DNA from 2 places in the Rhodoplanes sp. SY1 genome. Region 2 is predicted to be linked to the other one. Evidence: predicted binding sites of a transcription regulator. Region 2 holds the regulator's gene; the other holds the start of a gene.

Region 1 (3,405 bases), on a different contig from region 2:
CCCGTCCATGCCGCTCGCCAGCATCGGATCGGCCGGCTTGCGGCTGCGCAGCGTGCCCAGCACGGCCTCGCGCACCAGCAGGATCTCGGCGAGGATCTCGGGGCTCGGCTCGTTGATGTAACGATGGATGAGGTTCTGCAGGCGTCCGGCCTCGCCCTCCAGCAGCACCAGCACGCTGTCGGATTCGCGCACCGCCCGGACCTCGTCCCAGGCGCGGCTCAGCGCCATCGCGCCGTTCCAGATCAGACCGGCCAGCACGATCACGACGCCGGTGTTGAGCACCGCGATCGACAGGATGCGCCAGCGGATCGGGATGGCGCGGACGAGCCGCACGAGATCGAGGCGGCGGCGCTCCGCCGGTTTCGGCGGCAGCGCGACGGCGTCGATCGCCGCGCCGTCCTGCACCGTCGGAGGCGACGCCACGGTCACTCGCTTTCCCGGATGCGGGCGATCAGCCGCTGCAGGTTCGGGTCGCCGACGCCGGCATAGACCTGCGCCATCGCGTCGACGAAGGGACGCCGGTCGAAATCGGAGACGATCGTCGTCCCGGCGGCGCGCGCCTGGGTGCGGGAGCGCTCCTCGAGCGCGTTCCACTGCTCGCGCATCACCCGGTTGGAGGCGCGGGCGGCGCTGCGGAAGATCGCCTGGTCGTCGGCCGAGAGGCTCTGCCAGGCGCGCAGCGACATCACCAGAACCTCCGGGCTCATGGTGTGCTCGGTGAGCGTGTAGTTGGGCGCGAGCTTGTAGTGGCCGGTGGTGACGTAGGACGGCCAGTTGTTCTCGGCCCCGTCGATCAGGCCGGTGGAGAGGCCGGTCTCGACCTGCCCGTAGGGAAGCTGCACGGCGGTGGCGCCGAGCGCCCGGATCATCGCGGTCATCAGCGCGGACTGCTGCACCCGGATGCGCAGGCCCTTCAGGTCGGCGATGTCGCGCACCGGGCGGTCGCGCGTGTAGAGCGAGCGGGCGCCCGAATCGTAGAAGGTCAGGCCGACAAAGCCGTAGGCCTCGAAGCTCTTGAGGATCTCGTCGCCGATCGGCCCGTCGAGCACGCTGTGCAGATGCGCCTTCGAGCGGAACAGGAACGGCATCGCGAGCACGTCGGCGACCGGCACGATGGCGCCGATCGGCGCCACGTTGGTGCGGTTGAGATCGATGGCGCCGGCGCGGGTCTGCTCGATGGTGTCCTGCTCCTCGCCGAGCTGGCGGGAATGGAACACCCGCAGGCGGTGGCGCCCGCCGGTCTGCTCCTCGATCAGCCGGCTCATGTGGAGCACGGCCTGGACCGTCGGATAGTCCTCGACCTGCGTGTCGGCGACCCGGAATTCTCGCGCGATCGCGGGTGGCGTCATCAGTGCGGCGAGAAGAAGCGCCGTCGCGGCAGCCCACAGCGCGCGGCACGCCGTCGCGCCACGCCCGCAGCGAAACCGGCCGGCGAGGCGCGGAGCCAAGGTGCGAAAGATCCCTGCTGGCGACAAAATTGCACCGCCTTGTCGTCGGAAATTGTCGTCGGACCGTCGAGGCTCGTTGTCGTGAAAGCTCGAAATTTTAGCGAAACCATGGTCGGATGACCATCCTCGCGCGGCCCGGATCGTCGCCGACGCGTCTCTCATCGCGAACAGGGGTGTGCTTTCGATGCCGGAGTCGATACCGCCCGCGCCGAACGGGTCCGCGCCGGGTCCGAGCCGCCGTCGGGTGCTGGCCGGGATCGGGGCCGGGGCGACTCTCGGCGTCGCCGGCGCGTCCCGGCCGGTCCGCGCCGCGACGACCGAGGTCCAGTTCTGGCACGCCATGGCGGGCGAGCTCGGCCGCCAGATCGAGCGCATCGTCGAGGGCTTCAACGCCGGCCAGGACGCGGTCCGGGTCGTGCCGGTGTTCAAGGGCAGCTACACCGAGACCGTGGCGGCGGCGATCTTCGCGGTGCGCACCAAGAACCACCCGGCGATCGTCCAGGTCAACGAGATCGGCACCGCCACCATGATGGCCGCCCGCGGGGCCGTGTATCCGCTCTTCGAGCTGATGCGGGACATGGGCGAGCCGTTCGACGCGACCGCCTTCCTGCCGCCGATCGCCGGCTTCTACCGGGATCCGGCCGGCAACCTCTTGTCCTACCCGTTCAACGCCTCGACCCCGATCCTCTACTTCAACCGCGACCTGTTCCGCGCCGCCGGGCTCGACGACAAGACGCCGCCGAAGACCTGGCCGCAGGTCGAGGAGGTCGCCCGGCGGCTCCGCCTCGCCGGCGTCACGTGCGGCTTCTCGACGCACTGGCCGTCGTGGGTGAACATCGAGAATTTCTCGGCCTTTCACGATGTTCCGATCGCCACGCGCGCCAACGGCCTCGCCGGGCCGGGGGCCGAGCTGATGCTCGCCAATCCGGTGCTGACCCGCCACGTCGCGGCGCTCGCCGCCTGGCAGAAGAACGGCGTGTACGCCTATGGCGGGCGTGGCACCGCCGCCGAGCCGATGCTGCACACCGGCCAGTGCGGCATCTTCATCGGCTCCTCGGCGCTCGCCGCCGACATCCGGGCGCGGGCCAGGTTCGAGGTCGGCTACGGCATGCTGCCCTACTGGCCGGACGTGCCGGGCGCCCCGCGCAACACCATGATCGGCGGCGCCAGCCTGTGGGTGCTGCGCGGCCGCCCGGCCGCCGAGTATCGCGGCGCGGCGCGCTTCTTCGCCTATCTGGCGCGGCCCGAGGTGCAGTCGCGCTGGCACCAGGCGACCGGCTACCTGCCGGTGACGCGGGCGGCCTGGGAGCACGCGCGGGCGGAGGGCTTCTACGACCGCAACCCGGGCGCCGCCATCGCCATCGAGGAGCTGACCCTGAACCCGCCGACCGACAACTCGCGCGGCCTGCGGCTCGGCTCCTTCATCCTGGTGCGCGACGTCATCGAGGAGGAGCTGGAGGCGGCCTTCGCCGGCAAGAAGACGGCCGCCGCGGCGCTCGAGACGGCGGTCCGCCGCGGCAACGAGCTGCTGGCCCAGTTCGACCGCGCCAGCCGGTGAGGCGAGGCACGGCCTCGTGTCCCGGGCGCGGTGCAGGACGCCGCGACGCGGCGTGATGCGCCGCAGAACCGGGACCCAACTTTGCGCCCCCCTGGGCCCCGGCTCTGCGGTGCACCGCTGCGCGCTGCACCGCGTCCGGGGCACGCGGCCTCACGCCCCGCCCGCCCGTTCCGGGAACGCCGCGGCGAGCGCCTCGCGGGTCGGCGCGATCACGCCGCGCTCGGTGATCAGGCCGGTGACCAGGCGCGCCGGGGTGACATCGAAGCCGTAGTTCGAGGCGCGCACCCCGTCCGGCGCGATTCGCACCGTCTCGAAGCGCCCGTCGGCCGTCTTGCCGGCCATCAGGGTGACCTCCTCCTCGCCGCGCTCCTCGATCGGGATCTCCTTCACGCCGTCCGA
Region 2 (3,405 bases):
TCGAAGGCGAGGTCAGCGCGCGCGTAGGTCGGCAGCAGATGCGACATGGCCGAACTTCTTATGGCGACTCGTGAATCGAGCGGCCCACGAAATGAATCGTGCCGCCTCGGGGGCGGCACGGACGGTACATTTTAGGTCCGGGCCGCCCGGTGTCAACCGGACGCGCCGCATCCGTCATCGCACGTACGGACTCGAAAGGGCCATGAATTGTGGATGCAATACTGGGGACTCTTGCGGGGGACTCGCGCGATATTGTAGCGTTTTCTTCGCTATCATACGACATCTCGTGCGGCGGACTGCTCTCTAAGTTTCACGTCTGTTCCTGCGTACCCGCCGGTGGAGAGGCACCGCCGCGCGGCGATGACGGATTCGACGAGAGTGATCTCGCGCCACGGGGCGAAGAGGAACACATGTGGACCGACGAGCGCGTGGAACTTCTCAAGAAGCTTTGGAACGACGGTCTCTCAGCGAGCCAGATCGCCGTCGAGCTCGGTGGAATCACACGCAATGCGGTGATCGGTAAGGTTCACCGGCTGGGCCTGTCCGGGCGCGCCAAGAGTCCCGCGGCGGCGGTGCCGCGGGCCAGGAAGCCGCGCGCGGCGGCGCCGGTGCTGCGCGTCGCGCGGCCGGCGATGCGCGGCAACACGGCGCTGGCGCGCGCCCCCGTCTACGAGGTCGAGTACGAGCAGGAGGTCGAGGCGGTCGCCAATGTGGTGCCGATGGGCCAGCGCTGCACGCTGCTCGAGCTCGGCGAGGGCAAGTGCCGCTGGCCGGTCGGCGATCCCGGCTCGACCGACTTCTTCTTCTGCGGCGGCCGGACCAGCGAGGGGCTGCCCTATTGCGGCTACCACGCGCGGATCGCCTATCAGCCGGTCGACCGGCGCCGCGACAAGCGCCTCGGGCGGATCTGATCCGCGACGAGAACGGCGTCCGGCCCAGCCGGCCGCCGAAACGCCCTGCGCCGGACGACGAGACGGTGTGCGCCGGATGACGTCGTTGCGGGATCGCGCGGCGGCCTGCGGCCCCGCAGTCCGGCCATGTCGCCGATGCATTCCGCGCGATGTCGGGGGCGCACGCCGTTCGCGAGTGCCCCGCGAGGCATTCGAGCCGGTGAGCTGCGGCGGCTCGCGCCGCCGCTCGCGGTGTCACGCCGCAGGTATCACGTCGCAGGTATCACGCCCTGGGCGTCACGCCTCGGCGCCGCCGTAGCGGTCGTTGAGGGCGTAGCCGGCGCCCCGCACGGTGCGGATCGGGTCGGAACGCTGGCCGCGATTGAGCGCCTTGCGCAGCCGGCCGACATGCACGTCGACGGTGCGCTCGTCGATATAGACGTCGCGGCCCCACACCCGATCGAGAAGCTGCTCGCGTGAAAAAACGCGGCCCGGGTTCTCCATCAGGAACTCGAGCAGACGGAACTCGGTCGGGCCGAGCGGCACGTCACGCCCCGCCCGCGCCACCCGCTTCTTGTCGCGGTTGAGCTCGATGTCGCCGGCGGTCAGCACCGACGCGACCCGCTCCGGCTTGGTGCGGCGGAGCAGCGCGCGGATGCGGGCGAGCAGCTCCGGCACCGAGAACGGCTTGACGATGTAGTCGTCGGCGCCGGTGGCGAGGCCGCGCACCCGCTCGCCCTCCTCGCCGCGCGCCGTGAGCATGATCACCGGGAGCTGCTGCGTCTCGGTGCGGGCGCGCAACCGCCTGATCAGCTCGATGCCGGACAGGCCGGGCAGCATCCAGTCGACGATGGCGAGATCCGGGGGGCTCTCCTTGAGACGGAGATCGGCGTCGTCGCCGCGGCCGGCGGCGTCGACCGCGTAGCCCTCGGCCTCGAGATTGTAGCGCAGGAGCAGCGTCAGCGGCTCCTCGTCCTCGACGATCAGAATGCGCGCGGCCATCGGCTTCAAGGTCCTCTCGGGAATAGCGGTCGCCCGGCGGCGGAGGCGCGTGTCCGTCAGGCGTCGAACGGAACCACGGTGCTCGACGTCGTGTCGCTCTTCGGGCGCTCGTCGAGGAGCGACTTGCCCTCGATCATGTAGTAGACCGACTCGGCGATGTTGGTGGCGTGATCGCCCATCCGCTCGATGTTCTTGGCGCAGAACAGGAGGTGGATGCAGATGCCGATGTTGCGCGGATCCTCCATCATGTAGGTGAGGAGCTCGCGGAACAGCGAGTTGTTGACGGCGTCGATCTCCTCGTCGGCCCGCCACACGGCGACCGCCTTCTGCAGGTCGCGCCGCGCGTAGGCGTCGAGCACGTCCTTGATCTGCGACAGCACCAGCTCGGTCATGTGCTGGACGCCGCGCATCACCTGCTGGGCGCGGAACTCGTGATCGAGCACGACGACCCGCTTGGCGATGTTCTTGGCGAGGTCGCCGATCCGCTCGAGATCGTTGGAGATGCGCATCGCCGCGACGATGTCGCGCAGGTCGACCGCCATCGGCTGGCGGCGCGTGATGGTGAGCACCGCCTTGGCCTCGATCTCGCGCTGCAGCGCGTCGATGCGCGAGTCGGCGGCGACCACGAGCTGGGCGGCCGCGAGATCGCGGCGGTCGAGCGCCTCGGTGGCGTCGGAGATCTGCTGCTCCGCCATGCCGCCCATCTCGGCGACCATGCGGGCGAGATCCTGCAGGTCGGTGTCGAAGGCCTTGTGGGTATGTTCGCCCATCGGGGGATTCTCCGGAACGTCGGTTTCTCGGTCGTCGTCTTCGTCCGCCGCCACGGCGGTCACCCGAAGCGACCCGTGATGTAGTCCTGGGTCCGCCGGTCCTTCGGCGTGGTGAAGATGTCGCTGGTGACGCCGATCTCGACCAGCACGCCGAGATGGAAGAAGGCGGTGCGCTGCGACACCCGGGCCGCCTGCTGCATCGAGTGGGTGACGATGACGATCGTGTAGTTCTCGCGCAGCTCGTCCATCAGCTCCTCGATCTTCGCGGTGGCGATCGGATCGAGGGCCGAGCACGGCTCGTCCATCAGGATGACCTCCGGGCTCACCGCGATGGCGCGGGCGATGCAGAGCCGCTGCTGCTGGCCGCCCGACAGGCTGGTGCCGGAATCGCCGAGCCGGTCCTTCACCTCCTCGAACAGGCCGGCCCGCTTGAGGCTGGTCACCACGATCTCCTCGAGCTCGGCCTTGTTGCGGGCGAGCCCGTGAATGCGCGGCCCGTAGGCGACGTTCTCGAAGATCGACTTGGGGAACGGGTTCGGCTTCTGGAACACCATTCCGACGCGGGCGCGCAGCTGCACGACGTCGAGCTGCGGGTCGTAGATGTCGCGGTCGTCCATGGTGATCTTGCCGGTCACCCGGCAGCCCACGATGGTGTCGTTCATCCGGTTGAGGCAGCGCAGGAAGGTCGACTTGCCGCAGCCGGAGGGGCCGATCAGCGCCGTCACGGCGCGCTCCTGGATGTC

Evidence for each region. The regulator PhoB, encoded in region 2, activates phosphate uptake and scavenging genes when phosphate is short. The targets are predictions, from matches to a motif close to TGTCATNNANCTGTCAT.
Region 1: ugpB (sn-glycerol-3-phosphate ABC transporter substrate-binding protein UgpB) is a predicted target of PhoB. The motif match lies at 1,502-1,518, and genes of this name have one in related genera.

The regions. Positions count from the first base shown of each region.
Region 1 covers NZ_JBEOMB010000063.1:9,304-12,708, forward strand. The annotation lists partial or broken gene ABTU92_RS17395 (ATP-binding protein) at 1-387, opposite strand, end outside; gene ABTU92_RS17400 (TRAP transporter substrate-binding protein) at 426-1,349, opposite strand; gene ugpB (sn-glycerol-3-phosphate ABC transporter substrate-binding protein UgpB) at 1,633-3,006, shown strand; gene mtnA (S-methyl-5-thioribose-1-phosphate isomerase) at 3,157-3,405, opposite strand, start outside.
Region 2 covers NZ_JBEOMB010000100.1:54,469-57,873, reverse strand. The annotation lists gene ABTU92_RS22235 (aspartate aminotransferase family protein) at 1-47, opposite strand, end outside; gene ABTU92_RS22230 (GcrA family cell cycle regulator) at 411-911, shown strand; gene phoB (phosphate regulon transcriptional regulator PhoB) at 1,188-1,892, opposite strand; gene phoU (phosphate signaling complex protein PhoU) at 1,949-2,662, opposite strand; gene pstB (phosphate ABC transporter ATP-binding protein PstB) at 2,722-3,405, opposite strand, start outside.